Regions from separate parts of the Marinobacter sp. SBS5 genome, predicted to be linked through region 2. Evidence: riboswitches for the same ligand, from Rfam matches in the RefSeq annotation. Region 2 holds a riboswitch; the other holds the start of a gene.
What was found. A riboswitch is a leader RNA that binds a small molecule or an ion and turns the genes downstream of it on or off. The one in region 2 is predicted to bind thiamine pyrophosphate.
Positions count from the first base shown of each region.

Region 1: linked by a shared signal. The riboswitch ahead of thiC (phosphomethylpyrimidine synthase ThiC) and the one ahead of thiB (thiamine ABC transporter substrate binding subunit) in region 2 are both predicted to bind thiamine pyrophosphate.

Region 1 is NZ_JBLWAZ010000006.1:43,153-57,794, reverse strand. It holds gene thiC (phosphomethylpyrimidine synthase ThiC) at 1-1,686, opposite strand, end outside; TPP riboswitch at 1,767-1,880, opposite strand; gene ACNQ6O_RS14475 (TolC family outer membrane protein) at 2,064-3,425, shown strand; gene waaA (lipid IV(A) 3-deoxy-D-manno-octulosonic acid transferase) at 3,474-4,727, opposite strand; gene lpxL (LpxL/LpxP family Kdo(2)-lipid IV(A) lauroyl/palmitoleoyl acyltransferase) at 4,830-5,789, shown strand; gene ACNQ6O_RS14460 (mitochondrial fission ELM1 family protein) at 5,793-6,755, shown strand; gene ACNQ6O_RS14455 (glycosyltransferase family 4 protein) at 6,752-7,870, shown strand; gene ACNQ6O_RS14450 (glycosyltransferase) at 7,867-8,886, shown strand; gene ACNQ6O_RS14445 (YrbL family protein) at 8,934-9,605, shown strand; gene ACNQ6O_RS14440 (mannose-1-phosphate guanylyltransferase/mannose-6-phosphate isomerase) at 9,690-11,111, shown strand; gene ACNQ6O_RS14435 (lysophospholipid acyltransferase family protein) at 11,108-12,016, shown strand; gene ACNQ6O_RS14430 (glycosyltransferase family 2 protein) at 12,123-12,962, shown strand; gene ACNQ6O_RS14425 (glycosyltransferase) at 12,992-13,822, shown strand; gene ACNQ6O_RS14420 (hypothetical protein) at 13,831-14,642, shown strand, end outside.
Region 2 is NZ_JBLWAZ010000002.1:24,710-39,351, reverse strand. It holds gene ACNQ6O_RS05785 (ATP-binding cassette domain-containing protein) at 1-101, opposite strand, end outside; gene thiP (thiamine/thiamine pyrophosphate ABC transporter permease) at 94-1,764, opposite strand; gene thiB (thiamine ABC transporter substrate binding subunit) at 1,769-2,773, opposite strand; TPP riboswitch at 2,827-2,921, opposite strand; gene ACNQ6O_RS05770 (murein L,D-transpeptidase catalytic domain family protein) at 3,081-3,812, shown strand; gene ACNQ6O_RS05765 (START domain-containing protein) at 3,826-4,530, opposite strand; tRNA gene ACNQ6O_RS05760 (tRNA-Gly) at 4,773-4,848, shown strand; tRNA gene ACNQ6O_RS05755 (tRNA-Cys) at 4,899-4,972, shown strand; gene ACNQ6O_RS05750 (RidA family protein) at 5,421-5,798, opposite strand; gene ACNQ6O_RS05745 (NAD(P)/FAD-dependent oxidoreductase) at 5,826-7,034, opposite strand; gene ACNQ6O_RS05740 (IclR family transcriptional regulator) at 7,119-7,925, opposite strand; gene hutG (formimidoylglutamase) at 8,114-9,085, shown strand; gene ACNQ6O_RS05730 (TAXI family TRAP transporter solute-binding subunit) at 9,127-10,092, shown strand; gene ACNQ6O_RS05725 (DUF1850 domain-containing protein) at 10,085-10,555, shown strand; gene ACNQ6O_RS05720 (TRAP transporter permease) at 10,572-12,818, shown strand; gene ACNQ6O_RS05715 (IclR family transcriptional regulator) at 12,831-13,589, shown strand; gene ACNQ6O_RS05710 (TonB-dependent receptor family protein) at 14,004-14,642, opposite strand, start outside.

The sequences.
Region 1 (14,642 bases), on a different contig from region 2:
CGGTAGAGTTTCATCGTGGAACTCCCGAGCAGTGTCAGGGTCCAGCGCCAAGTTGAACTGGTCTTCCCAGCGGAACTCAAACCGTGCCTTGGAGAGCGCATTATCACGAATCTGAGCACCCGGATGGCCTTTCGCCAAATCAGCCGCGTGGGCGGCGATTTTGTAGGTGATGATGCCGGTTTTGACGTCATCCTTGTTGGGCAAGCCCAAGTGCTCTTTCGGCGTGACGTAGCAAAGCATGGCACAACCAAACCAGCCGATCATCGCCGCACCGATACCTGACGTGATGTGGTCGTAACCGGGCGCGATGTCCGTGGTCAGTGGGCCGAGGGTATAGAACGGCGCTTCGTCACAGCATTCCAGCTGCTTGTCCATGTTTTCTTTAATCAAATGCATGGGCACGTGGCCGGGGCCTTCGATCATGCATTGCACATCGTGCTTCCAGGCAATTTTGGTGAGTTCACCCAAGGTTTCCAATTCCCCGAACTGCGCTTCGTCGTTCGCATCGGCGATGGAGCCGGGGCGCAAGCCGTCGCCGAGGCTGAAGGACACGTCGTAGGCCTTCATAATTTCGCAGATGTCTTCGAAGTGTTCGTACAGGAAACTTTCTTTGTGATGCGCCAGGCACCATTTGGCCATGATGGAACCACCGCGGGAGACGATGCCGGTGGTGCGTTTGGCCGTCAGCGGCACGTGATGCAGGCGCACACCCGCGTGAATGGTGAAGTAATCCACGCCTTGCTCGGCCTGTTCAATCAGGGTGTCCCGGAAGATTTCCCAGGTCAGGTCTTCGGCGACACCGCCCACTTTTTCCAGCGCTTGGTAGATCGGCACGGTGCCGATGGGGACCGGGGAGTTTCGGATGATCCACTCACGGGTTTCGTGGATGTTTTTGCCGGTGGACAAGTCCATCACGGTGTCGGAGCCCCAGCGAATACCCCAGGTGAGCTTCTCGACTTCTTCTTCAATGGAAGACGTGACCGCGGAGTTACCGATATTGCCGTTAATCTTCACCAAAAAGTTTCGGCCGATGATCATCGGTTCGGTTTCAGGGTGATTGATGTTGGCAGGGATGATCGCCCGCCCGCGAGCCACTTCTTCACGAACGAATTCCGGAGTAATTTCAGCCGGCAGGCTGGCGCCGAACGACTGGCCCGGATGCTGATCATCGACCAGCCCCTGCTCACGGGCCTCTTGGAGCTTCATGTTTTCCCGAATGGCGATGTATTCCATTTCCGGGGTGATGATGCCTTGGCGGGCATAATGCATTTGAGTGACGTTCTTGCCGGGTTTTGCTTTGAAGGGCTTTCGCTCATCCATGAATCGAAGCGGGTCTAGCAGTGGGTCTTTCATGCGCCGGCGGGTGAACTCGGAGGTGTAGCCATCCAGTTGTTCAACGTCGCCGCGTTCAGCAATCCAATTGGCACGAACCGGCGCCAAGCCTTTACGCAAATCGATGTTAGCGTCCGGATCGGTGTAGGGGCCAGACGTGTCATACACCAGTACCGGCGGATTCTTTTCGCCGCCCATTTCGGTCGGGGTGTCGCCCACCGTAATTTCCCGCATTGGCACCCGAATGTCGGCTCGGCTACCCTGCACATAGATTTTTCGTGAGCTTGGTAATGGTTTGATTGCTGCCGAATCCACTTTTGCGGAGTCGCTGAGGTATGCTGGTATGTCCGTCATGTCTGCTCCCAGTAATATCTGAGGTGTCAGGTCGCGTATGACGGAGCACTGCCAAAACGCCATTACTGGCTACATGGCACTGTTCGTGCGGTCTTAATCCCTACGCCGGTATTATCCGGATCAGGTCGCGGGTTCTGCGTTGCAATCTCAGCCTATCACCGGTTTCTGGCGATTCAGCACCCCGTCAAGACGCGAATATCGAATTCGTTGCTTACACAATGTGTGAGCTTTTCAAGTGTAGAGACGGGACTCATTATTGTCCATAATGAGCCACCGATACTTTTGGACCATACTGTCGCGTTAGCACTCGGCAATGTGGCCTTCCGATCCTTGTATCCAGATCACGGATGCCCGGAGACAGTTTGTCAGGAGATACAATGAAAAAACGCTTACTTCCAGGACTGATCACCCTGCTTGCAGCTCAGCCTGCATTCTCTCTGGATTTGATGGAGACTTACGAAAAGGCGCTGTCTTACGACTCCGGCATTGCTTCGGCCATGGCGAGATTTCAATCCCAGCAAGCCGCCAGTGACGTAAGCAAAAGTACATTGCTGCCTCAGATCGGCGCTTATGCCGAAGCCAATCACATCGACTTCGATGCAGATAACGGCCCTGGAGACAGCTACAAGTCCCTGAACTACGGCGTTCAACTGACTCAGCCTATTTTCCGGGCGGACAACTGGTTCCGTTACGATGCCAGCCAGTTCCAGACCGAAGCCGCTCAAGCTCAATACAACCTGGCTCAGCAGCAATTGATTCTTGACGTTGCAACGGCTTACTTCAACGTGTTGCGCGCTCAAGATACCGTTACCACCGCTCAAGCCACCGAAGCAGCCATCCAGCGCCAATTTGAACAGGCTCAGGAACGCTATGATGTCGGCCTGATTGCAATCACCGAAGTGTATGAAGCTCGTGCCAGCTACGATGACAGCAAGAGCCTGCGCATCGCCGCTGAAAACCAGCTGAACGTGGCCCGAGAGCAACTTGCCCGCCTGACCGGCGAATATGCCGCCGATCTGGAAAACCTGCGTGAAAACTTCCCGCTAGGCCGCCCGAACCCGATGGACCCGTCCTCTTGGGAAGCCACGGCTTTGGAGCAGAACTGGTCTATCCAGGCGGCCATGTACCAACTGAACGCCAGCGAAGCCAACCTGAAAGTGGCCAAATCCGGCCATATGCCGACGCTCGATCTGGTGGCTTCCTACGGTGAAACTGAGCTTGAAAACGCGAAGACCCCGCAGCAAGAAGGAACCCAAGGCGTTATCGGGCTCCAACTCAACGTACCGTTGTACATGGGGGGTGGCACTCAAGCAGGCGTGCGCCAGCAGCGTTCATTGGTCACGGTGGCCGAGCAGGATTTGAATACCGTTCGCCGGGACGTACAGGTCAATACTCGCAGTTTATTCCTGACCGTCAACAACAACGTGGAAACCGCTTCTGCGCTTGAACAGACCATCATCTCCCGCCGCAGCGCTCTGGATGCAACGCGCGCCGGTTACGATGTCGGTACACGGAACATTGTGGAAGTGTTGGATGCAGAGCGAGCTTTCTACGTAGCGCTGCGGGATTACGCCAATGCCCGTTATGACTACGTGATCAACTCTCTGCAGTTAAAGCAGGCCGCCGGCACGCTCAGCCCACAGGACCTGATCGAGCTGAACAACTGGCTCAGCGAAGGTGCCCGTGGCATTGAAGCGATGGCAAACGACGGTAAAACTCTGGAAGACCCCTCCGAGTAATTCCCGCCGGTTTTGCAACTATACCCGGGCCGCCGTCAGGCCCGGGCGTTAGACTCTTTCGATGATCCCTTCGACCACTTTATCCAACGCACCTCGATTTTTATTCACCACCGCCAGCGCGCGCTGTCCGTAGACTTTGCACTCTTCCGCATCGGTCATCAGGCGACTCACTGCTTTTGCTAAATCTTTACAGCCCTTAACCATCTGAACGCCTTGGTCAGCCACCAAACTCTCATAGATTGTCTCGAAGTTGAACACATGGGGCCCGGAAAACACCGGCATTCCCCAAGCAGCAGGTTCTAGCGGGTTATGCCCTCCGCGCTCGATCAGCGAACCACCCACGAAGGCTATATCACTGGCGCCGTAGAGCATCATCAGCTCGCCCATAGTGTCTCCGAGATACACCTGAGCCATTTTCGGGCTCTCGTTCCGGGAGCGACGGGCTACCCGAAAGCCCTTTTTTTCGGCCATCGCTGCAACGGTATCGAAACGCTCCGGGTGTCGGGGCACAATAACCAACAGCGCATCATCGTGCTGTTCAAGAATGCTCTGGTGGGCACTCAGCAACTGCTCGTCTTCACCACTGTGAGTGCTTCCGGCAATCCAGACCATCCTACCCTCGAGCGTTTTTCGAAGATCCTCGGATGCCTTTCGCACATCATCAGGGATATCCACATCAAACTTTACACTGCCCGTCACTTCCACGCGGTCCGCTGCCACCCCAATGCGCCGAAACCGCTCAGCATCCGGTTCCGCCTGAGCCGCCACCCAACTAATGCTTTTCATCACGGGTGCCGCCAGCCCTTTGACCTTTTCATAGCCTTGAGCTGAGCGTTCAGACAAACGGGCATTAATCAGGAACACCGGCACCCTGCGCCGACGACACTGGCGGATCATATTGGGCCAGATTTCGGTTTCCAGAATAACGAGAATGCCCGGATTCACACGGTTCAGGAAACGTCGAATCGCACCGGGTGTGTCGTAGGGGGCGTAGGCATAGGCGACTCTGTCGCCAAACATCTTACGGGCCTGAGCTAACCCGGTATCGGTCATAGCTGTCATCAGTATCGTTGCGCCTAGCTCCTTTGCTAGCAGGCGCCGGACCAAAGGGCCCGCTGCGATGGTTTCACCCACGGATACCGCGTGCACCCAGATAACCGGCCCAGACATTGCCGGAACTATGCCTAGGCGATGCTGCCAGCCTTGGCGAAGAGCCGGTGCTTTTCGGCCCTGCCACCACAGCCGAAGCAGGATAAAGGGCAGAACCAGCCGGATCAGCTGGGAATAGATAAAATGAAACACGCAGGACTCCCGGCAAAACAGTGCGTTATCATAGGACGAAATTTGTCGAGTGGCTGCATCTTGCCCTCGGGCTAAACGTTTGTCGATTCGGGATTCACGATTTTGAACAAGAAGTACCGCAAACAACCCAGAAACACCGATTACTCAGCTTACCGCCATCCCCGCTGGTGGCCAACTTGGCTAGGCATATCGATTATGTGGCTGTTCGCTCAACTGCCCATTCGTTTTCAATGGTGGCTGGGCAAGATCGCGGGCTTGCTGGCGTGGAAACTGGCCAAGAGCCGGCGGCACGTCACCGAAGTAAACATTCGGCTGTGCTTTCCGGACCTCTCGGAAGCAGAACAAGCGGAGCTTGTCCGAAAAGCGTTTATCGCCAACGGCATCGGCTTGATGGAGCTGGGCATTGCCTGGTTCCGTGATCCCAAGAAGCTCACTGGCATCACCCAAGTGCATGGCCTCGAGCACTTTGAAAAGGCAATGGAAGATGGCCATGGCGTTCTGCTTCTGGGCGGCCATTACAGCACTCTCGACCTCGGCGGCAGTCTGGTCACCGAGTTCATTGATGCCGACGTAATGCAGCGGGATCACAACAATCCTTTGACCAACGCCGTCATGACCCGAGCACGGGGCCGCCGGTACGGTACAGTTTTGTCGTCCAAAGACTTACGGGGCCTGTTCCGAAGCCTGAAGAAAAACCATGCAGTCTGGTATGCCACCGATCAGGATTATGGCCGCAAAGACATTGTCTTCGCCCCCTTCTTCGGCATTCCTACCGGCACTATCACCGCCACATCCCGAATTGCGGACCGCAGCAAGTGCCGGGTTGTTCCGTTCAGCCATTTCCGCCGTGAAGACAAACCCGGCTACGACATTTACTTCCACCCTGCGCTGGAAAACTTCCCCAGCGGCGATGATCTGGACGATGCGACTCGCGTCAACGCCATTATTGAACAAGAAATCCGAAAGGCCCCGGACCAGTATCTGTGGATGCATCGTCGGTTTAAAACCCGGCCGTCAAAAGATGACCCGGGCTTTTACAAAAAACGGAAGAAAAAGAGGTAACGCGTGAATCCAGAAACGCGGGCGCCGGCTATCTGGCTGATTACCGATAACAAGCCAGGACACAAAAATCAGCTAAAAGGGCTGGGCAACCGTTTGCGGGTACTCACCGGCGCCAGCATTTACTGGGTCAACGCTGCAGATTCTCCGGTACCGCTCTGGCGCGCTCTTTTGGGCGTTGCCCCCGCCATGGATTCGCCCCCTCCTGCGCCCGCCCTGATTATTGCGGCAGGCTCGGGTACGCACCGGCTATTACTGGCGCTGCGCCGCCTTCGAAAAACCCGTACCGTGGTTCTGATGAAACCCGCCTTCCCGCTCGCTTGGGTAGATGCGGCTATTATTCCCGCCCACGACAACGCAAAAGCTTCGCGCAAAACGCTCATCACCGAAGGCGTGATCAATGCGGTCACGCCGATGGCACAATTGACCCCAAAGCCGGAAGCTCTGGTCTTGGCTGGCGGCCCATCCCGTCACTTTGTCTGGGAGGACGATGCCGTTTTTTCCCAGATTACAGACTTGATCGCACGTTACCCCGAGTGGCGATGGACTATCAGTAATTCTCGCCGAACTCCCGCAGCCCTCACTGCCAAGCTAGATGAACTGCAAGGCCCTAAAGTGACCGTCGTCCACCACGAAAACACCCACGACAACTGGCTGAATCATCAATTGGCCGCGTCAAGAGCTGTCTGGGTAACACCGGACAGCGTCTCGATGGTTTGCGAAGCCGCGACTTCCGGCGTACCAACCGGCTTGCTGGATTTGCCCGCCAGAGGTCGCAGCCGAGTCGCCAAAGGCGTCACCCGACTCGTGGAGCAAAGCTGGGTTTTCCGCTGGAACGAGCACAGCAGCGTTATGAGTGAGCAGGCTGAGCGACATGCGCGACTTTGGGAAGCGGACCGTGCCGCACGCTGGCTGACCCATCGATTTATCACCATCCCCGGACGCGCCAACAAGGAGGCTCCGCATTGAGAATACTTCAGGCACTTCCTGCCCTGTACAGCGGCGGTGTAGAGCGTGGCACGGTGGAGTTCGCGGCTGAACTGGTCAAGCGTGGCCACGAATCTTTTGTGGTATCCAACGGCGGCCCGATGGCTGAACAAGTGCGCGGCCAAGGTTCCACGCATCTTTACATGCCGATCCACCGCAAAACCCCAGCCTCGTTCGGCCAGATTCTGCCGATGCGACAGCTACTACAGAGCCTTAAACCCGACATCGTGCACGTTCGCTCCCGCATGCCAGCCTGGATCGTTCACCTAGCGCTGAAGTCGCTGCCGGCAAGCGAGCGCCCCGCCATCGTCTCGACCTTTCATGGCATGTACTCGGTGAACCCCTACAGCGCGATCATGGCCAAGGCGGATCACGTGATTGCAGTATCCAACTGCGTGAACGACTACGTACTGAAAAACTTTCAAGTACCGGAGGACAAGCTGACCGTGATTCAGCGCGGGGTCGATATTGACGCCTTCCGCCAGCGCGCGATCAATGAGCAGTGGCGTGACATACTACTGTCACGATTCCCTCAGCTCACGAACAAAAAGATCATCATGATGCCGGGCCGTATTTCCCGGTGGAAAGGTCAACTGGATTTCCTGAAAGCCATGGAAAGCATCGTCCGCCAGCGTCCGGATTGCCACGGCATCATCGTGGGCGGGGCGGAGCCCGGGAAGGAACGTTTTTTACAGGAACTGGAAACCGAACGAAGCCGGCTAAACCTGACCAACCAGGTATCGTTTCTTGGTCAACGCAACGACATGACCAACCTGTATTTGTTTGCGGATGTGGTTTGCCACATGTCGACCAAGCCGGAACCGTTCGGCCGCACCGTTACAGAAGCCTTGGCCTCGGGCACGCCCGTTGTCGCCTACAATCGTGGCGGTGCGGCGGAGACCTTACAGGCTTGTTTCCGGGACGGTTTGGTAACACCCGATGATACGGAAGCTTTTGCTCACACCGTACTGGAGTTGCTTGATAGGCCGAAGCAAGAGGTTGAGCTGCCGGAGCGGTTTTTGTTGCGGGCGCAGACGGAGGGGACACTAAAGATCTACGAGAAGGTCCTGACTGAGAAAGGCGCACGTTCGGGATGAAGGTTCTGATGCTGATGCTCTCGGACAACCCAGGAATTGGCGGTCTTGAGAAGCACACCCGAGAGCTGGCCACCGCGCTCGCTGAACTGGGCCACCAAGTATCCATTGCAGCCGCTCCGCAGCACGTTGCACCTATGGAAGGCGTTTCCTGCATCCCTGTGAACGCGCAGCGGTCGCGAAACTCCATCCCGTTGCTGCTCACAATCTTGCGGATTATCCGGGAAGGAAACTACCAAGTTGTGCACGCCCAAGGCACCAAAGCAGCGTTTGTTCTGCAGAGGCTGGCGCCGTTTATCAAGAAGCTCGCTCGCATCGCCAGCATTCACGGTTTCAAGTCACGCTACCCCAAAACTGGCGTTTTCCATCAGCTGATCGCAGTCAGTAAAGCGCTCGCAAACGACATCAATCAACCTGAGGTTACGGTAGTCTACAATGGGGCCTCAGTTGCCAATCAGGCCCCCGCGGAGCTCCCCCGAGAGGCCGCCCGCCCAATGTGGTTAGCGGTTGGGCGACTCGCACCGGTTAAGGGGTTTGACCTGCTGATCAAAGCCTTTCAGTTCTGCCCCGGCACTTTATTGATCGCGGGGGACGGTCCGGAGGACCAACGGCTTCGAGCGCTCATTGACTCCACAGGTCAAGCTGGCAAGGTTGAGCTTTTAGGCTTTCGAACAGACATCCCCGCACTCATGGCCGCCGCCAATGGCGTCGTGATTAGCTCTGAACGAGAGGGGTTTTCCTATGTCTGCGCGGAAGCGCTACTGCTCGGCAAGCCGGTTATTTCCACCAACGTCCCGATTGCCAATGAAGTCTTGCCCAAAAACCACATATTCCACGGCGGCGAGCCAGCCGAGTTTGCCAAGTTACTGCAACAAAACCTGGGATCATTAACCGCCGACCAAGCCGAGGCAAGAGCTTTCGCCAATGAAAAGCTGTCGTTGTCTGCCATGGCCGCAAACACGATCGCGGTTTATCGAAAAGCTTCAGAAAAACTCGCTCTAGAGCGCTGCAAGCGATGACGGGTTACACTGAAGGAACCCGCACTTTGACCTCGCTACCTAACTCTATGCTCGATTTAACTAGCCAACAACCGTTCGCACAAGGCTCTAACCGCAAGTGCTACACACACCCGCTGGACGCCACTCGGTGCTTGAAAGTAATTCGCCCCGAAAACATCACCGCGCGATTTGAGCGGCAATCGCCCGTGAAGCGACTCCTTGGCGCAGATCGGCTCAACGATAACGACCAAGAAATTCGAGCCCACCACCAGCGCGCCATCCTACAGCTCTTTGAGCAAGGCGATGAGGCGTTGGTCTGGGCGCATCTGCCCAAGTTCTATGGCAGCGTTCCCACCTCATTGGGCGAGGCCAATGAAAGCGAACTGATACGCTGCGCGGACGGCAGCGTTGCGCCAACACTTGAGCGCCTAATTAAAGAGCAAGGCCTTACCCCCGAGCTGAATCAGGGCGTCGAAGAGTTTCTCTCTTGGCTGCAGCAAACCAAAATACTGACCAGAAACCTGCTCCCCCACAACCTAGTGATTTCAGATCGATTTGACCACCCTCGCCTGTTTCTGGTTGACGGGCTGGGCGCACCGACCATCCCACAAGCACTAGATGCCATACCGGGTTGGAGTTCACGCTACATTAAACGGAAAATCGCACGATTCAGGAAAAGACTGGCCTGGGAACAAAGCGATTCGGGCTTATCTTGGGAAGATTTCCAAGGCTTAAGATAAACGCCGCAAGGTCAGCATGTTAGTATGTCGTCCACTTTGAATGTTAACGGAACTGTCAATCATTAAAACGCGCGGAGTGCACTCATGATCCATCCCGTCATCATGGCCGGCGGCACCGGCTCTCGCCTTTGGCCACTGTCCAGGCAACTGAACCCGAAGCAGTTCCTAAAACTGACGGATGATCATTTGTCGATGCTGCAACTCACTGTGGCCCGACTGGACGGCATGGAGTCTGCAGACCCACTTCTGATCTGTAACGAAGACCACCGCTTCCTGGCTGCCGAACAAATGCGGCAAGCGGGTTATAAAGATGCGCGGATTATCCTAGAGCCTTGCGGCCGCAATACCGCACCCGCCATTGCCCTTGCGGCCCTGCAACTGGCGAAGGCGACCGATGACAGTGCTGACGACCCACTGATGCTGGTACTTGCTGCGGACCACCTGATACAGGACGTCGCAGCTTTCCAACAGGGCATCCAGAAAGCGATCCCTCTGGCCCGACAAGGCAAACTTGTCACCTTTGGCATTGTCCCCAGCCATGCCGAAACTGGCTACGGCTACATCAAACAAGGTAAAGAGCTCGAAGACCGCAGCTATGGCGTCGACCGATTCGTCGAAAAGCCGGATCTGACCACTGCACAGGACTATCTGGCTTCCGGCGACTACCTCTGGAACAGCGGCATGTTCATGTTCGGCGCGCGCCAGTATCTGGCCGAACTTCAGAAGCACCGCCCGGAGATTTTGTCGGTGTGTCAGGCTGCGGTTGAGGATGCCAACGAAGACCTTCACTTCACGCGTGTTAACGAAGCCATATTCGCTGAGTGCCCTGAGGACTCCATCGATTACGCCGTGATGGAGAAAACCCAAAACGCGGCTGTGGTAGCTCTTGACGCTGGCTGGAGTGACATTGGCTCTTGGTCTGCCCTCTGGGACGTGTCCGAGAAAGACGCGAACGGCAACAGCTTCATGGGTGATGTTATTGCCCACGACACGACAAGCACTTTAGCGCGTTCCGAAAACCGCTTGATCGCCACGGTCGGTGTGAGTGATCTGGTGATTATCGAAACCAAAGATGCCCTGCTCGTTGCCCATAAAGACAAGGTTCAGGACGTTAAAAAGATCGTCGAACGGCTCAAGAGCGATGGCCGAAATGAACACATTAATCACCGGGAAGTTTACCGGCCTTGGGGCGTTTACGACTCCATCGACAGCGGCGAGCGTTACCAAGTCAAACGCATTACTGTAAAACCCGGCGCAAAACTGTCCGTTCAGATGCACCATCACCGCGCGGAACATTGGATTGTGGTGAGCGGCACCGCCAAGGTGACCAATGGCGAGAAGACTTACTTGGTGACGGAAAACCAGTCTACTTTTATTCCGGTTGGCCAGGTTCACTCATTGGAAAACCCGGGAGTCATCGACCTTGAGTTGATCGAGGTTCAATCAGGCTCCTATCTAGGCGAAGACGACATCGTGCGCTACGAGGATCGGTACGGCAGGTCATGAGTAAGCTGAAGTATTTTCTGATCGCCGGCCTTTTGAGGCTCGTTAGCTTTTTGCCTTTGCGTGCCGCTCAATTTATCGGGAAGTGGCTTGGCCTCCTTGGCTGGGCCATGAATGGGCGGTCCCGAAAGGTGACCGACACCAATATTCGCATCTGCTTACCGGAATTGACTTCTGCCGAGCAACGTCAGCTATCAAAAGACTCCATGGCGCACACCGGCATGACCGCCGCAGAAATCCCTTTGATGTGGGAGTGGTCTGTTGAGAAATGTCTGGGACTGATCAAGGAAACGAGAGGGCTGGAGCTGGTAGAGGAAGCGCTCGCCTCGGGCAAAGGCTTAATCTTGCTCGCGCCACACATTGGCAATTGGGAGTTGATCGGCCTGCTGTTCTCATCCCGCTACAAGATGGCCTCGCTCTATAGCCCCCCGCATATCAAAGAATTTGAGGATTATATGATCCGGGTCCGGGGGCGCGTTGGTTCAGAATTAGTACGAGGAGACCGCAGAGGCTTGCTTCGCCTGATGGGCATTCTCAAAGAAGGCGGCGTTGCCGGCATCCTACCCGATCAATCTCCACGTGGCAAAACCAACGCTTACGCGCCTTTCTTCGGAATGGAGGTGCGCACGATGACGCTGGTCAACAAGCTGATGCTGAAAACGGGCGCTAACGTACTGGTAGCCTTCGCCGAACGGCTACCCCAAAGCAACGGTTTTCGCATTATCGTGGAAGAAGCGGCTCCCGGAAACGGTGATGCTGACCCAGTTGTCGCGGCAACTGCCTTGAACAAATCCGTCGAGAAAGTCGTCCGGATGGCACCGGCTCAGTATCAATGGGAATATAAGAGGCTCCGGCACCGGCCGCCTGGAAACCCAAACCCGTACTACCCAGACAGGGTTTGCCGCTGATTCGCCATTGTCGAATACCTGAGCAAGTGCAGACAGGCATCTGGCCAGAACCCGCGTTATACTAGCCACTTTCTTTTACACGCTAACTTTTGGACACTGGAATTTTATGGCCCCAACGTCAATCGGTGTGGTTATTACCACCTACAACTCTCCCCTCTGGCTGAGCAAAGTACTGACGGGCTACGAATGTCAGACATTCACCAAGTTCCGGGTCATCATTGCTGACGATGGCTCTACCGATGAAACTCGCGCTCTGATCAATAGCTTTAAAGAACGAGGCATCTTGGAGATCGACCACGTATGGCACGAGGACGACGGTTTTCGGAAGTGCCAAATTCTCAATAAAGCCATTCAAGAGACACGTTGCGACTACCTGATCTTCACTGATGGCGACTGCATACCCGAGCCGGACTTCGTGAAAACCCACCACGATCTTGCTAAGCCCGGGCTCTTTTTGTCCGGTGGCTATATCAAGCTCACCATGCCGGTATCCGAAGCCATTGCAGATGAGGACATCCGCTCCGGTGTCATTTTCAAACCGGACTGGCTGGTCGCTCACGGGCAGCCGAAGAATCACAAATTGTGGAAACTTTCCCCTTCAACGGGATTCCGCAACTTTATGAACTGCATCACGCCTGCCGCTGCTAGCTGGAATGGCATGAACAGTTCCACCTGGACTCAGGATTTGATTGCCGTTAACGGATTCAACGAAGACATGCAGTACGGCGGCTTGGACCGGGAACTGGGCGAGCGCCTCTGGAACTACGGCCACAAATCTCAGCAGATACGCTACAGCACGGTTTGCCTGCACCTCGATCATGCTCGCGGTTATTCCAAACCCGAGATCTGGGCGAAAAACAGAGCCATCCGAAAAGCCGTGAAGGACAACAAAACCTTCTGGGCGGAAAACGGCATTGCAAACGACCGACCACCAGCCCACAAATAAATATAAGCCTCTGATCAAAGGTTCTGAGAATGAAAGTTAAAGAATATCCACCGTCTTTGTGGCGCACACTTCAGTTGAAATCGTTACCTGCTAAAAAGATCAAGGGTGGGCTTTCTGAGAACGTTGCCAAAGACGTTGTCATCTCATTTACATCGATCGCCTCGAGACTTAAGTATGCACACCTGGCGGTGAGAAGCATTCTTTCTCAGACGGTAACGCCTGAGGGAATTGTTCTCTGGCTTGGAAAAGATTGTGAGCCTGAAATCCCTGAGCAATTGCTTAAATTAACTGGCGGTATATTTAGCATTAGATTCTGCGAGGATGTTGGCCCGCATACCAAACTGATTTATAGCCTCTCTGAATTTCCAGATCGTCGTATTGTCACCTGTGACGATGACCTGATGTACCCTAGGGATTGGTTGGAAAATCTCCTGAAAGCAGCCGAAGAGTTTCCTAATGATATTATCGGTAATCAGTGTCGACTGATCACGGCGGCGGCTGATGGGGAGCTTTGGCCTTATAAAAAATGGCCATACGAACAACCTGGCGCATCGCATGCCAACACGCTCCCCCTAGGTTATGCCGGCGTTATCTACCCCCCAAAATCACTCCCGGAGTCAACGCTATCGCGCGAACTGTTCAAACAGCTTTCACCGAAAGCTGACGACTTGTGGTTCAAGGCCATGAGTGCCGTAAACGGTACCAAGTCCAGACGCTCTTCATACCAGACGAGCAAGCCGCTACCAATTCCATTCTCACAGGCCGTATCCCTGAAAAAGACTAATGTCAGGGAAGACGGTAACCGAGAACAATGGAGCAAGCTTGCGGAGCACTTCGAATTGTCATTGGATAGAGCTTAAATCAGTACATGCAATATTTACGGGACACACTGTATCAGCAAGTTGATGCTGGCCACGGCATCACAGCCTTTAAGCGTACTGGCTGGCCTAGTGAAGACGCAGTGTCTGGCAACTGGAAAGAAGCAATCGCAAGCATGCTCCATGGAGAACAGCCCAAAGCGAGCGTCCCATGGATTAGCGGTGCTTCCACCCCCGTCATACTAAAAGTAAACGAGCTGAAGTACCCAAGTCAGCGAGTAAGGGCTCTACTAGGAATTCAGCGCCATGGCCGATATGAATGGGCTACCGCCGAAATTCACACCGCACTGCAGATGCAGGGGAAACCTTACATACCAAAACTGTATGCATACGGGTGGTCAAAAACTCGTTTCGGCTTGCCGGACAGAATATTCTCTATTACGGAATTTCTGAGCGAAACCAAAAGCGTTGAAGAGATTGCTCGCGACGAGGAAAGTTCCGAAATAGCATTACGCTTGGCTCTCGATACATTCCGTCAGGCCATCGACGATGGCCTTCTTCACTTAGACCCTTGGGCAGGAAATTGCCTAATTTCTAATAAGCAGAAAAAATGCTGGCTGGTCGATCTAGAATTTTCCAAGCTAAACAGTAAAGCTCCCATCGAACATACGTTGGGCTTTTGCTGCGGTTTTTTCTACAAGGGAAGTATAACTAACCATTTCACCCCTGCAGAATATCAAAAGTTTGTTTCAGACTGGTTTTCCCAAGTATTGCCCAGCAAGAACTTGCAACTCTTTATCGGGAAAATGGACTTTTACATGAACAACCATGTGAAAAGGAAGCGGCGTTTTGCAGCATTCTA
Region 2 (14,642 bases):
CCGTGAATCGCTACACAATGGCCGGGTTGCAGCGAGAAGTGATACTCCCAGCCGTCGGCTTGACCCGGGTAGCGAAAACTCAGGTGTTCTACATCAAGCATGCTCAGGCTCCAGAGTTGCTTCGGGCAAACGATTTTTTCGGAGGTTTGCAGGCGGGCGGCCTAGGGCTGAGAGGAGGCCGAAAATAGATATCAGCAATATCAGCAGCCATAAACCGGTGCCAGCTGCTGCTGATACCTGATAGCTGCCCAGCTGCTGGTACAGTAAAACTGGCAGGGTTGGTTGGCTGGGGCTTCCAAAGAGTGCGATGACGCCGAAATCCCCCATCGACAGAGCTATGCCATAAGCCAGGCCTAGCGCGATTGGGCGGCGCAACAAGGGCCAATAAATCCAGCGCCAACGGTACCAGCCCAATATGCCGAGTTGGTCAGCGACACGAAGTGAGTGGCTATCGAGACTGTTCAATGGGCCGCGTAATACCTGAATAATGAAGGGCAGGGCCATCAAACTGTTGATCAACGCCACTAGCACCCAACCCTGTGCGTGGTTGCCCAAGCCCGGGCGAAGCAAAAGGAAAAGCCCGGTCCCGAGCACGATGGGCGGGACAATCAACGGCAGGTAACCGGTGGTGGTAGGGATGGCTTTCAATACCGGGTTTTTCGCTTTGTTGGCCGAGGCCAGAATCATCAGCGCGGCCCCAACCGAGGCAAAACCAGCGGGTAAGGCAATCAGCAAACTGCGCCCAGTGGCGGGAAGCAGTTGCTCGTAGATTGAAGCGCCGGCATCCAGGGCCAGCAGCGCCGGAAAGCCACGGATTCCGATGGCGAGCAAGGGCAACAGCAAGAAAAGACTGAATACAAACAGCAGAACCGCATAGAGCACTGGCTGACCCGACCAGGCCTTCAGGGGTACCGCGTGGGAAAGTTGCCGGTTAGGAAGAAGAGAGGATTCCAGGCGCTGGCGGAATACCAGCCACCACAAACCACCGCAAATCAGCAATTGTATGACGGCTAATACCGCCGCCTGCGGGAAGTCGAACTCGAACCGCAACGCCTGATAAATCGCCACCTCCAAGGTGGTGGCCGCGGGACCGCCGCCGAGTGTCATGATGATGGCGAAGCTGGTAAAGCACAAGGTGAATACCAGAGCGCTCAGCCCCGGTAGCACCGGGCGCAGGGCCGGCCATTCAACCGAACGCCACAGCCACCAGCCGCGAAGCCCGAGTTGCGAGGCAATCCGAAGGCGCGATGGAGGTACCGCTTCCAGTGATTGCAGCAAAACTCTTGCGGCCAGAGGGGCATTAAAGAAAGCGTGGGCAAGCAGGATGCCGTTCAAGCCATAGAGATGCCAGCCATGCCCGGGGAACCATTCATTCAACAAGCCTGTGACCCAGCCTTGCCGGCCATACACACCAATAATGCCGGAAACCGCGACGATGGTGGGTAACACCAAGCTGAGCTCCATCACTCTGAGCAGCGCCGAGCGGCCCGGAAAACTTCGGTACCTGGCTAAAGCGCGGGCAATAGGCAGAGCCAGTGCCAGGCTGAGCAAAACAGACAACATGGCCTGCCATACCGTAAACCACACCACACCCCGCAAGTAGCGGCTTTTGAAAACCGTTGCCAGATCAAGGCTACCGGCGGTCATCAGCATGCTGCCCAGGCCCAGGGCGACCAACAGCAATAGCGCCAGTCCAAGCACTTGGCCAGGGACGAGCTGCCAGCCTGGATGGCTCAGTGGCACGGGTTTGAGGGAATAGGGCACGGTGTTATCGTGTCATTGCATCCAGCCAATCATTGACCAGCTGGCGGCGTTGGCTTGCAACCTCAGCCGGTGCCATGAAGAACGTGTGCTCGGGGGTAATCAGCCGATCAAACACCTCAGGCAAATCTGCGCCAAGATCGATGGCCGGGTACATCACGTTCTTCAGGGGAATATGCTCTTGGAAATCCGGGGTCAGCATGAAATCCAGAAAGCGGCGCGCCAAGTCTTTTTGTTTGGAAGACTCGACCAACGCGGCAACTTCCACTTGCAGATAATGGCCTTCTTCGAATTGCGCGGCCTGATAGCGGTCGGTTTTATCTACGGCCATGTGGTAAGCGGGTGAGGTGCTGTAGGAAAGGATCATGGGCGCTTCGCCGTTCATGAACAGTGAAAAGTAACCGTCGCTCCAGCTTTGTGTTGTCGCGAGAATCTTGCCGTTCAGCTGTTCCCATTTTTGAGCGGCTTCATCGCCATAGACAGAGTGCATCCACAGTAGCAGACCTAGCCCGGGGGTACTGGTGCGCGGGTCCTGGATGATGATTTTGAGGTCATCGGGTGCATTGATGAGCGCATCGAAACTGGCAGGTGGTTCTGCCAGCTGCTGAGTGTCGTACACGAACGCAAAGTAACCCCAGTCGTAAGGAATGAAGTGAGCATCGTTCCAGTCGATGGGCAAATCCAATGCGTCCAGAGCCCGTTCGTGCTTGCCAATCATGCCGGTTTGAAGGGCTGTTTCCATTGTTGCGGTGTCGAGCCCCAACAAAACATCCGCAGGGGTTGAAGCTCCTTCCAAACGCAGCCTCTGCAAAATATCGCCACCGCTGTTCAGAACGGTGTAGTTAAGGGTGCAGTCACACTGCTTTTCAAAGGCATCTTTCACACCGGGCCCGGGGCCCCATTCTGCCGCGAAGGACGGATGGGTATACACGTTCAGGACAGGGCGCTCGGCCGAGTGAGCGGCCAACGGTAAGGTAACGGCCAACAGCAGTAGAGATAAGCGATTGAGCATGTGCGGCATCCTTATTAAGAGGGGGAGTAACCATGCCGCGGCAAACACTGCGAAGTTCAGTGCGACTCAATCCCTTCGCCGGTATTATCCGTGTCAGGTTCCGCGGGTGTGGTCTCAGCCCCGATAGAGGGCACCCCGTTGAGTTGGAGTAATTCTATCATGGCGCTGTGGTAGGACAAATTCGAGGGGTTTGTAGGCTAAAGGTTAAAAAATGTACGGAAAGACGAAAGTCTCAAAATACGCTGTTAGAATGAGGCACCTTTTCAGTCAGCTACCAAACTATCTTAAACCTTGAGGTAATGTGCGTATGTCTTTGCACACGAAACGACACCCTTTTTCATTGGGAGCAGGCCTGGCAGTCCTTTTGTCGTTTTCCGCACACGGTAATGCGGAAGCCCTTGATAACGAACTTCTCGATAAATTGGCTGGGGCTGCACCGTACTTGAAGTCAGAGGTGCTAGGTGCGGCAGTTAAGGCAACGCAGTGTGCGGTCAACAACGGCGTAGCTATGCCGGAGCGGTTGGCGGTTATCGATTTTTCACTGCCGTCCAGTGAAGAACGGATGTGGATTTTTGATCTGGAGCAGGGAGATTTGCTGCTCAGGGATCTGGTTGCCCACGGAAAAAATTCTGGTGATGTGGAAGCCCGTGCGTTCTCGAATATCGAGGGCAGCCACCAGTCCAGTATTGGCTTGTTCAAAGGCAACGAAAGCTACAGTGGGGCCCATGGCTACGCATTACGCTTGGATGGGCTGGAGCCTGGTGTAAACGACTTGGCTCGCCAAAGAGCGATTGTTATTCACGGCGCAGACTATGTCAGCCCGAACTGGGTGGCAGACTATGGCCGGATTGGGCGCAGTCACGGTTGCCCAGCGGTCGACCGGAAAGTGATTCGTTCTGTGGTGGATAACCTGAAAGGCGGACAGCTGGTGTTTACCTATTATCCGGACCAGGAATGGCTGCAGAGTTCCAGTTTCTTAAATTGCGATGCCCCCGCCCAAATGGCCGAAGCCAGTCAGGCACAGGGTAATAACTCGTAATTCGACGAAATTCTTAAAAACCCAAGGTTGAGAAGCGCAGATTGTGCTTCTCAATCAGTTTTGTTGGCAGGTTCTCCTCGCTGTAGTTTTTGAACGGTTCCTTGTTCATCATCTTCTGAAGCCCTTCCAGGGTGCGAATGGGTGCGTCTGTCGCGACCATGTTCGCAATCCATGCCGGCACAAGCCCACCCGGATCGACCTGAGTAGTGAACGTGATGCGCGTCCAGCCGTCTGCAAGTGGTTCTATATAAAAGCTGTTGTTCAGCATCGGAATCCGAACATAGTCCGCCTGCTCCGGCGCGCCACCTGGCTGGCCAATCGATTGAACGGTGACCGGGCCATTAACGTCTTCTTGTATGAACGACGACTTCATCACCAAGTCGCGATCCGATGCTGGCCATACCCCATCGAACATCATCCAAAGAAATTTTTCGCCGTCTTCCGCGTAGTGGTAGCGAGCTTCCTGGCAGTTGTAGATCCACTCTTGGCACACGGAAATGTCGTTAATGACCGACATGGCTGAAAACATGGAGTGCTGAGTTTCAACCACTCCCCGGAATTGTTTAATGGCGGAGTTTTCAGTATCACGAACATAGGTTGTGATGTCTGACCGCTTGTCACCCTGTTGCTTGACGACCCAATCAGAGGCGAGGGTAGGGCTTACACTGCATAATGTCAGGGCAAGAAATACCAGGGTCGAAAAACTGAAATGTCGCATAGTAAATACAGGCCTTTATAAGATCGGAATTGCTAAAGTCGGCGATTCTCGGCTAACGAATGGGGGTAATCTATGGCGGGAATGACCGGGTCAGCCAGGCGAAAGGCAAACAAGTCCTGAGGTTTGGCTAAAAAATGCCCAAATAGTGCGAAAAAACAAAAGGTTGAAAAAAGTTGTTGACGGCGCCGGAGTAATCCGTAGAATACGCATCCGTTGACGAGGCAATGCCTCTTAAACGAAGAGCGGGAATAGCTCAGTTGGTAGAGCACAACCTTGCCAAGGTTGGGGTCGCGAGTTCGAATCTCGTTTCCCGCTCCAATTCCAAGTCTCTCACGCCCCCTGAGAGCAAAGCCCGAAAAGGCTTACCCGGCGCGGTGGCAGAGTGGTTATGCAGCGGACTGCAACTCCGTGTACGCCGGTTCGATTCCGACCCGCGCCTCCATTTTTTACCCTTTTATTTCAATCGCTTAGCCTTTTGCTGTCTTAACCGGCGTGTCGATGGCGACAAAATGGCGACATCGATTTCATTTTCTCTCCGTGTCTCTCAGTGATTTTAACGTCGATTTCGAACGCTCTGGTGGGCGAATCAATCGGTAGTGTTTCCGCATTGGTTTGCTCTCGTGGTCGCCCTTGTTGTTTTCTCCTTTGAACTTCTTCGGTGCTGTCGAACAGATACTGCGCCAGCCAATGGTAACGGACAATTCGGTGTTGTCGCGAATAGAGCGTCGGGGTCCTAATGAAGCATTTCAGTGAAATTTACAGTACTGCTCAGGGATGGATCTAGGATTAGAGTAAGCGGATAGAGTCAGCTTGAACAGCTAGGCCGGGTAACCGGCCTAGCTTGCTGGGGATTTCAAACAGGGAAATGTTTTGGTGCAGTCATTTAATGGTTAATCTTCGACAGCCGCATAGACGACCAATTCAACCAGCATCTCTTCTCGAGCCAGGCCGGCTATTACCAAAGCAGCACGGTTAGGGTAAGGTTTTTCGAAGTACTCTGCGTAGATTCTGTTAACAACCGGCAGGTGCGATCTGTCGGTAACGTAAATCAAAACCTGAGTGACATCTGTGAGGTTTGTGTTTGCGCATTCCAGTGTGTGACGCAGGTTTTCCATGGTCTGGCGTGTTTGGGCTTCAATACCGCCGTCAACAACTTTCCCTTGGTCATCAATAGGGATCTGAGCAGTGAACAATATGCCGTTACCAATGGTTGCCCACTCTAGTGGTGATGGGGACGCGTATAATTCAGTTTTTACTGTTTTAATCATGTTTGCTCTTCCTTAGGTGGGTTTTGGTTAGCGCTCAGCACCTGCCAGACGCCTTTCCACGGCGCTGACGAGGTTGAATCCAATGTGTCTAATTGGCTCAGGTGGCATCCAACTGGGCACGCCCATGAGCTCGTGGACGTTCAGGCAGGGCTGGCCGGAAGCTAGATTGGCCAACTGCTGTCCCAGAAGCGTTCCCTTTAAAATACCGACGCCGTTGCAGCCGATGGAGGCGAATAGCCCTTTTTTTAGCTGACCCCAAAGCGGTGCTCCATTGGCTGTCAGCGACGTGGTGCCGCCCCACCATTCCTCCAAGCCATAACTGCTCAGTTCAGGGAAACGGTTTAACAGGCTTTGTTCAAGATAGCTTCGTGTGGAGTCATTGCCTTCGCGCTCGTAGCCGTAAAAGCCGCGTATAAGAAGTCTTCCATCGTCAGTGGTTCTTAGGGTGGAGCCAAGACGGTGGGCAGGCAGCAACCCCCATTGACCTTCTGGTGCTAGGGCGGCGAATAAATCGGCTGGCAATTTTGGGGTGATCCCTGCATAGGTAAATATTTTCACGCTATAAGCATTTCCGAACCCCAAAGAGGCGGCGAAGGCATTGTTGGCTAGAAATACCTTTGGTGCCTGAAGTGAACCTTCGGGTGTTGTGGCTAACCAGCCAAATGGGTTTTGTGACAGGTGAACAGCCGGGCTTTGCTCATGCAATTTAATGGTAGCTGGAAGGCTTCGGGCCAGGTTCGAAATAAGTGCATAGGGGTTGACTAGGCTGTTGCCTGGCAAATTTAGCCCAGCACGGTAATAGCAACTGCCCGTAATTGACCTTAAGCGCTCCGCACTCATCCACTCGAAGGGTTGGCCGCTTTTTTCAAGGAGGGTAGCTAAGGCTGATAAATTTCTCATGCCTCGGTCTGTAGCTGCGCCTTTGAAGATTTTAGGGTTTGCTGTGACGGCTCCCGGATAGCCTATTTCACGCATAGTATCTTGGGTGGACTGATAGTGCCGATAGAGTGCTCCGGCAGCCTCAGGGTTGGCACCGGTGAAGGCGTGCTCCAGAACAAATCCCGAGTTGCGGCCGGGTGACCCTGCGCCAATGGTTTCCGCCTCCAAGACTCTGATATCACTATTTGGCTGTAACTTAGCGAGCTGACGGGCTATGCCGATGCCGGTATAGCCAGCGCCGACAATGATCGCGTCGCAGGTTTGAGAGCCTGTAAGGCGAGGGTGTTTCGGGGACAACGTAGCCGTCTCATTCCAACCACAGGCGCGTTTATAATCAGGGTAGGGGGAGCTGCATCTGTTCATCGTGGGAATACTCTTTTATCAGGTGTTTTCCACCGGGTCGAAAAGGTTGTGGCTAATCGCTCTCGCACTGGCCAGCAGTGATTTCGTAAGGCGATCGTAATGTTCGTCGGACAACCGGGAACGCCGCAGGCAACAACTTAATGCAGCGATTGGTGTCTGGTTTTTTCCGAAAACAGGGACAGCTACACCCGTAAACTCGGGAGGATCAGTGCCTTCCACTCCACAGGTGACTTCTAGGTGTCGGCAGTTGGCGATGGCTTCCTGCACGCGCTCGCGCGTAATTCCTTTTGCTCGCAGAAACGGCGCTTCGTTGTGGTCAAGGATGTGTGTCTGTTCTTGCTTGCTCATAAAGCTAAGGATGGCGATGGACGCCTGGCCGACTCCGAAGGGAATTCGGTCACCCTTTTGACGGGTGTAACTCCGTGCTGGGTGTTGCCCATCTGCGATATCTAGGCATAACACGTGAAAGCCGTCAGGGATCATAAGAAAAAAGCTGTCACCTAAATTCTCTGCCATATCCAGCAGGTGCATGTGCGCAACCTTGTCCAGTGCGGCGCGGGTCAGCTCGCTCCAGCTCAAGAGTTCCGGACCGGGGTAGACTGGCCCGCGACTAAGTGGTTGCCTGACAAGACCTAGATCTTTTAGGGCGCGAACCAAGCGATACACTGTTGGCGTGCTCAGGCCTGTTGCATCGGTGAGTTCGGAAATGGAGAGGCCGTGTTGCCCGGCTCTTATCACTAGGCGAAGCAATGAATAACTCCTGTCCAGAGTTTGAATGCCGCTTTCATACATACCGGTCTTACCCTTTTCGATTTCATTGCCCACTTTGAGTGTAACTGTACCTCTTAGCGTTCATTTTGGCTTATCGCAAAGTGAGAAATGTGCCGAAATATAACCATCAAAATTTATATGTGAATACGACATTTATATATGTATGACATGTGACGTCAGGGTGTTTAAATGTCGGTTTCTATGTGCTTATATGATCGTATCGTGAATTAGGGTGAGAGAGTATGGTCACGTTCAAGCCAGCATCAGAGTGGCACGGCAGGGTAGATAGTGAAGAAGGGGCTGGTGCAATACGGTGGCATCAGAAGGTGTCACTAGCGCCAAATGGACGCTCCGGTCAAACCGTTGGAATGCTCGGCTTCGCGTGCGATGCAGGTGTCCAGAGAAATAAGGGGCGCCCCGGCGCTGCTGCTGGGCCGGATGCTCTTCGGCGTCAACTGGGTAGCTTAGCTTGGCACGGTGGTGATGACCTGTCGGTAATGGACCTTGGTACGGTCGAGGTTAGCGGTGACGCACTTGAGCAGGGTCAAGAAGAGTTGGCGTCAAGAGTTGCGGAAGCACTTACGTCCGTTAGTCGCCTATTAGTTGTAGGCGGGGGACATGAGACAGCTTGGGGCAGTTTTTCGGGACTAGCAAAGGTGTACGACCCGACCACTACAAGAATCGGCATTATTAATCTAGACGCCCATTTTGATCTGCGCATGAAAGGTGAACAGGGTGCATCGTCGGGTACGCCCTTTACCCAAATAGCTGAGCACTGCGGTCGGGATTTTTTTCATTACTGCTGCTTGGGCCTTGCTCGTCCGAGCAACACCTCCTCATTATTCGATCGTGCCCGTGCTATGGGCGTTAGTTATCGTGAAGATCGAGATATGCGGGTGGCAGATATTCCGGACGTTATAAAACAAGTGCGCGAATTTAGCCAGGGTTTGGACATGCTCTACCTGACCATCGACTTGGATGTACTTCCACATTATCAGGCACCTGGTGTTAGTGCTCCAGCGGCACGAGGTGTTGCGTTGGAAGTTGTGCAAGCTGTGATTGATGAAGCGCAGCAGATCGCTGCGACATTACCTTACGGCATGCCACTGGTAGAACTTTGCGAGTTGAATCCCGAATTTGATGAATCTGGCGTTACCGCTAAAACAGCGGCTCTGCTGGCGGACACATTGCTGTGTCAACACTGCCGCTCATGAGGCGGTTTCACTAAGCTAAAACAGTAAAGGAAGTGAAAACAATGAAAAAACTGAAAACAATGCTTATGACTGCCGCCTTGGGAGTGGGTCTAGCTGCCGGAGCTGCGCAGGCGCAGGAGCGAGTGTTTTTCGGTATTGCCACCGGTGGCACTGGCGGCACTTACTATCCGCTTGGCGGCATGCTCGCTCAGGTGATCTCCAACAACGCCGAATTGGAAGGAAAGAAGCTCTCAGCAACAGCGGAAACCGGCAACGCGTCGGTAGCTAATGCCGGCTTGCTCGGGCGTGGAGATATAGAGTCAGCATTTGTGGCAGCCGACATCCTGGATTCAGCCTACAAAGGCCAGAACCAGTTTGAGGGGAAGGCGCAGAAGAATCTTAGGGCCCTAGGCGCCCTCTACCCAGAAGCAGTCCAACTGGTAGCCCAGCCCGGACTGAAGAAATTTGAAGATCTTAAAGGTAACTCAATCAGCTCAGGTTCACCTGGCTCTGGACAGTGGCAATTGCTGGGCGATTTGTTGCAAGCTCACGGCATGACTCGTGACGATGTCACTGAGGATTACTCCTCGTTCTCCCAGTCTGCCGAGAAGATTAAAGACGGCAACCTGGACGCGTCCTTGATTACTGCTGGTTCGCCAACTGCATCCATCCTGGAGTTGGCCAACGGGCACGATATCAACATTATTCCGCTGACCGGTGAACCGATCAAGAAGCTGCAGGAAACCCAGCCGTATTACGCATCCACGATTCTGCCGGGTGGAACCTACAAAGGCGTGGACAACGACGTTGAAACTATTGCTGTCCGAGCGATCTGGGCCACCCACGCCGACTTGCCAGACGATATCGCTTACGCGGTTACCAAGGCGCTTTACGAAAATACCGAGACCTTGGCCAAGGTGCATGTGAAGGGTAAGGAAATCACACGCGAAACCGCTCTTGAGTCGGTATCCATTCCTCTGCACCCAGGTGCAGAAAAGTATTTCCGTGAAAAGGGCATCATTGAATAAGCTAGTCCTGCTGCTGGCCGGGGCCTTTGCTCTGGCTGGCAATTTGCAGGCTGCTGGTCTTGAGATTAGCCATTACCGTGAAGGCAGGCTGCTTGCTTGCATTTCTGTCGCGGACAAGGAGTTTGAACTTTCATTCATCCACTCCGTGTCGCTTACGCCCGTCAAGGACTACTACCGACTGGTAGAACCCGCGACTGGCGGATTGACGATTAACCAGACAGCAGAAGTTTTCATCGCCCATGGGCAAGGGCTGCCCTCACTGGTGAACGAACCCGATGCGAAGTCATTCAAGCACAGGAATGGCCAGTTCATTCTGGAAATGGATCGGGATATTGGGCAGCTGATTGTACGAACCGATCGGCGCTTCAAGAACAGATTGCACACTGGAAACAAGAATATCAATTTGAACCAATGGCCGGACGGCGGGCTGCTGATTTCTCCGGTCTTTAACTGCCAACCATAACTCAGAGTGAACGGGTATGAGCAACTCAAACAGCCAGGCGGACAACCGTTCTTCGTTCAGCGGGCCTGAAATGCACCAAGCTGATCTGGATAACCTGATAAAAAAGTTCGATAACGAATCGAATTTCAGGGACCTGAAAGGAATTCTTAAAACGCTGGTGACTATCACTTGCGTGATCCTGAGTGTTTTCCATATATATACAGCTGGATTTGGTTTATTAAACGAGATCACCCACCGTAACGTGCACATGGCCTTTATCATGGGCCTGCTTTTTATCGTGTTTCCGCGGCGACCACCGAAACACCTCAAGATCAATGTCGTCTTGAGCCTTGCCTACGGAGCCTTCTATCTCCTGATTGCCCATCAGCTAGCTCAAGCCTTGGCTAGTGATATTCCGGTCTGGTGGTCATGGATGATCTACGGTTTTGCGGGGTTCATGGCGCTGTCTGCTTTGCCCATTGCTGCTATGGGTAGTCGGAATAAACCCAGTTGGCTTGATTGGCCATTGGTGCTGGCGGGTGCTGGTTTTTCAGCCTACCTGGTAATATTTTTCAAAGATATCTTCATCATCAATATTGGCTTCCCGAAAGCGTTTGATTATCTCATGGGCGGAATGGCCGTCATGTTGGTGGTTGAGGGTGCACGCCGGACCATGGGGGAGTCGCTCTCCATTATTGGAGTCTTGGCGTTGCTATATGCGATGTTTGGCCCCAGCTTGCCCGGAGTTATGGCGCACAGAGGTTACGATATTATTCGCCTCGTTGAGCACCTGTATCTTGGTACAGAGGGTATTTATGGCATAGCTATTGGTGTTGTCGCTACTTATGTATTCCACTTCGTGCTTTTTGGCGTACTTGCCCAAGCTTCCGGCCTTGGCCAGCTTTTCATTGAACTCGCAACCCTGGTTGCAGGCCGATATTCAGGTGGTCCGGCCAAAGTATCTGTAGTTTCGTCAGGATTTTTTGGCATGATTTCCGGATCACCGGTCGCTAACACGGTTACGACCGGTGCATTCACAATACCGATGATGAAAAAGTACGGCTTTAGCGGCCGCTTTGCCGCAGCTACAGAAGCCGCATCTTCCTGTGGTGGACAGATTACGCCCCCGATCATGGGCGCTTCTGCTTTTGTGATGGCGGAAATGCTGGGCGTTCCGTACAGTGAATTGATTCTGATTGCCATCATACCGGCTGCTTTTCACTACCTTGCAACCTTGTGTATGGTTCATTTTGAGGCTCGCCGACTGAACCTTAAAGGCATGCCAGAAGAGCAAATTCCTCGCCTTGGAGCCGTGCTTGCCAAGCACTGGCATCAGGTGATTCCGTTAGTGGTTATGGTCACACTACTGCTAATGCAGTTCACCCCATTCCTGGCGGCATTTTGGGGGATTATCTTGACCATTATTTGCTCGTACATACCTCTCGTGCTCAGGCCACTTGGGTTCACCAAATTGGACCATGAAAGTGCCTTAACACCACGACGTTTGATTGATGGTCTTGAAGAAGGGGCGAAGCAATCCATCGCTATCACCGCTGCATGCGCCTGCGTTGGCTTTCTGCTGGGTGTAACGACATTGACCGGGCTTGGTTTTAAGTTCTCAGGAGCTATTGTCGGGCTAGCGAATGATTTTGGTAGCACACTGGCCGTATTGATTCCTTTTGATTTGGTGACTGAAGGCAGTTTGACCCTGTTCATCGCGCTGATCTTGGTCGCGTTGGCTTGCATCCTGATGGGAGCTGGAATCCCAACCACACCAACGTACATTATCCTAGCCGCTATTGTGGCTCCGGCACTGGATGATTTTGGCATTGCCTTGTTGGCATCCCACTTCTTCATCTTTTACTACGGTGTACTTGCTGATGTGACGCCGCCTGTGGCTTTGGCTGCGTATGCAGGGGCGGGGATTTCGGGGTCTGACCCGATGAAAACGGGTGTTACCGCATTCCGGCTGTCTATGGGTAAGGCGCTTGTGCCATTGATGTTCATCTACGCTCCAAGCCTGTTATTTCTCAACTTCACATGGTTCGAATTCTCGCTCGCGATGATCAGTGGCATCTTGTGCATTGTAGCCTTGTCGGCGGCGTATATCGGTTTCTTCAGTGCGCCAATTTCGAGGTTTGAGAAAACAGTGCTTAGCCTTGCAGGGTTGTCTCTGGTAGGGAACAATCCTTGGTTGATCTTGGTCTCCGGTGCAGTAGTGCTCGTGGTTCTTGGTAGGAACTACAGGGCGGGGCACTCTCAACCGTTGGCGCACACAGCATAGGGAATATAACTCTTGAGTCAGAAGGACTATACCGTTCCGGCCTTACAGAAAGGGCTGCGTATCCTGGAGATGTTTGACAGTAATTGTCGGGCACTGAGCCAGGCAGAGATGGCACAGAGCTTGGGGGTCAGCACGAGTTCTTTATACAGAATCGTGCAGACTCTGGTCTCCATGGGGTATTTGAACAAGATCGGAACCAATACCTATTCGTTAGGTACTCAAGTAGTTTCTCGTGGCTTCAGCTACCTCGCCAGTCGGGAGATTGTCGAGGTGGCTGCTCCTTTCGTGACACGATTGCGAGACAGTACTTCATTATCAAGCCACGTTGGCGTTCGAGACGGCACGGAAGTGCTCTATGTATACCGGGCGCTGGCGTTACAGAGGGTTTCGGTCAACGTGCCCGTGGGTACTCGTTTTCCGCTGCACACAACCGCTATGGGTAGGGCGCTCCTGACGGGGATGTCGCCAACTGAGTTGCAGCACCTGTTTCAGGGGCAACGACTTGATGGCTATCCTCGGCCAGCACCACAGTCAATGCCAGAATTGATGGCGCTCTGTGAAAAAGAACGCGCCCAAGGGTGGACTCGTCATTATTCAGATCATTCGACGGCACTGGCGATCCCTATCCGAAATTTTACTGGGCAGGTCATAGCGGCCATAAACATTTCAGGACCAGACCCGGTTATGAACGCGGAAGGCGTTATGGAGACATTACTCTCTGAATTAAAACATACTGCTGCCGCAGTAATGCGCCAGGTAGGTGGAATATAGTGTCGATAGCTTTGAAGGTTGGTGGTGTGCAAAAGAGGTGCAAAGCTCTTGGACGTTAATAACCGTCAGCTGGAAACAAATGAGTCCGCTAAGGGTTCAGGCAAAGAAGAGCCCCTATTGGACTCTTCTGCATTCCTGATGATCGCCAAGATTCGATCAGAGCGTTTCAGGAGAAACAAACAAAGCTGTAAATCCTGGCGTAAATTTGTTCAGAAGATTGTCAGGCGATCCCAGCGCTAGTGATATCACATTTTTTCTTTGGTTGTCTCAAGGCCCTTTCGAGGGCCTTTATTTGTTTATAGTTTGGTTGATTACGATCGCTTCGGTGGATGTGTAATCGGTCGTAGTTGACGACCTTGTGTGGGTTGAGCGGATGAATGTGTTCTGCGGGCCGCGGATCAGTGAAACCGTCCGTCAGAAAACAAACTCAAGACCAGCATACCAAGTGCGCCCAGAAGCCGGTTCATAGTACCGATCATTACTGGCGTTAATACGAACATTGGCAAAGTGCTCCTTATCGCCGAGATTGTGCACGCCCGCAAATCCTTTCAACAGATAACTCCTTTCGGCGTAAAACGTATTGCCACCCCGAAAGTTGATCAGCCAGTAGTCATCGACCTTGGTTTCATTGGCATCGTCGGCGAAAATGTCTCCGATATAACGGACCTCGAGGGTGGTAAACGCGCCCCCCAAGCCTTGCCAAGTGAGTTGGTTTGACCAAACCTGCTCAGGTAGGCCGGGTAACCGATTTCCATCATAACTAGTGGCACTCGAACGGTACGTATCAAACTCGTAGCTAGCCAACGTGAGTGCTGTTTCTGCGCGCCAGCTCGGAGAAATTAGCCAATCGGCCGCAGCCTCAACACCTTTGCGTGTCGTGTTACCGGCATTACGATAGAAGGTCCGGTCATCCAGCCCTGACAATTCATAGGGGATCAGTTCATCGCGGACATCTACCCAGAACAGAGTTATGTCGTAATGGACGCCGTTGTCAAAGCTGCCTCGCAGCCCTATTTCATGATTCAGCGATTTTTGCGGTTCAGCTGCTGGGTT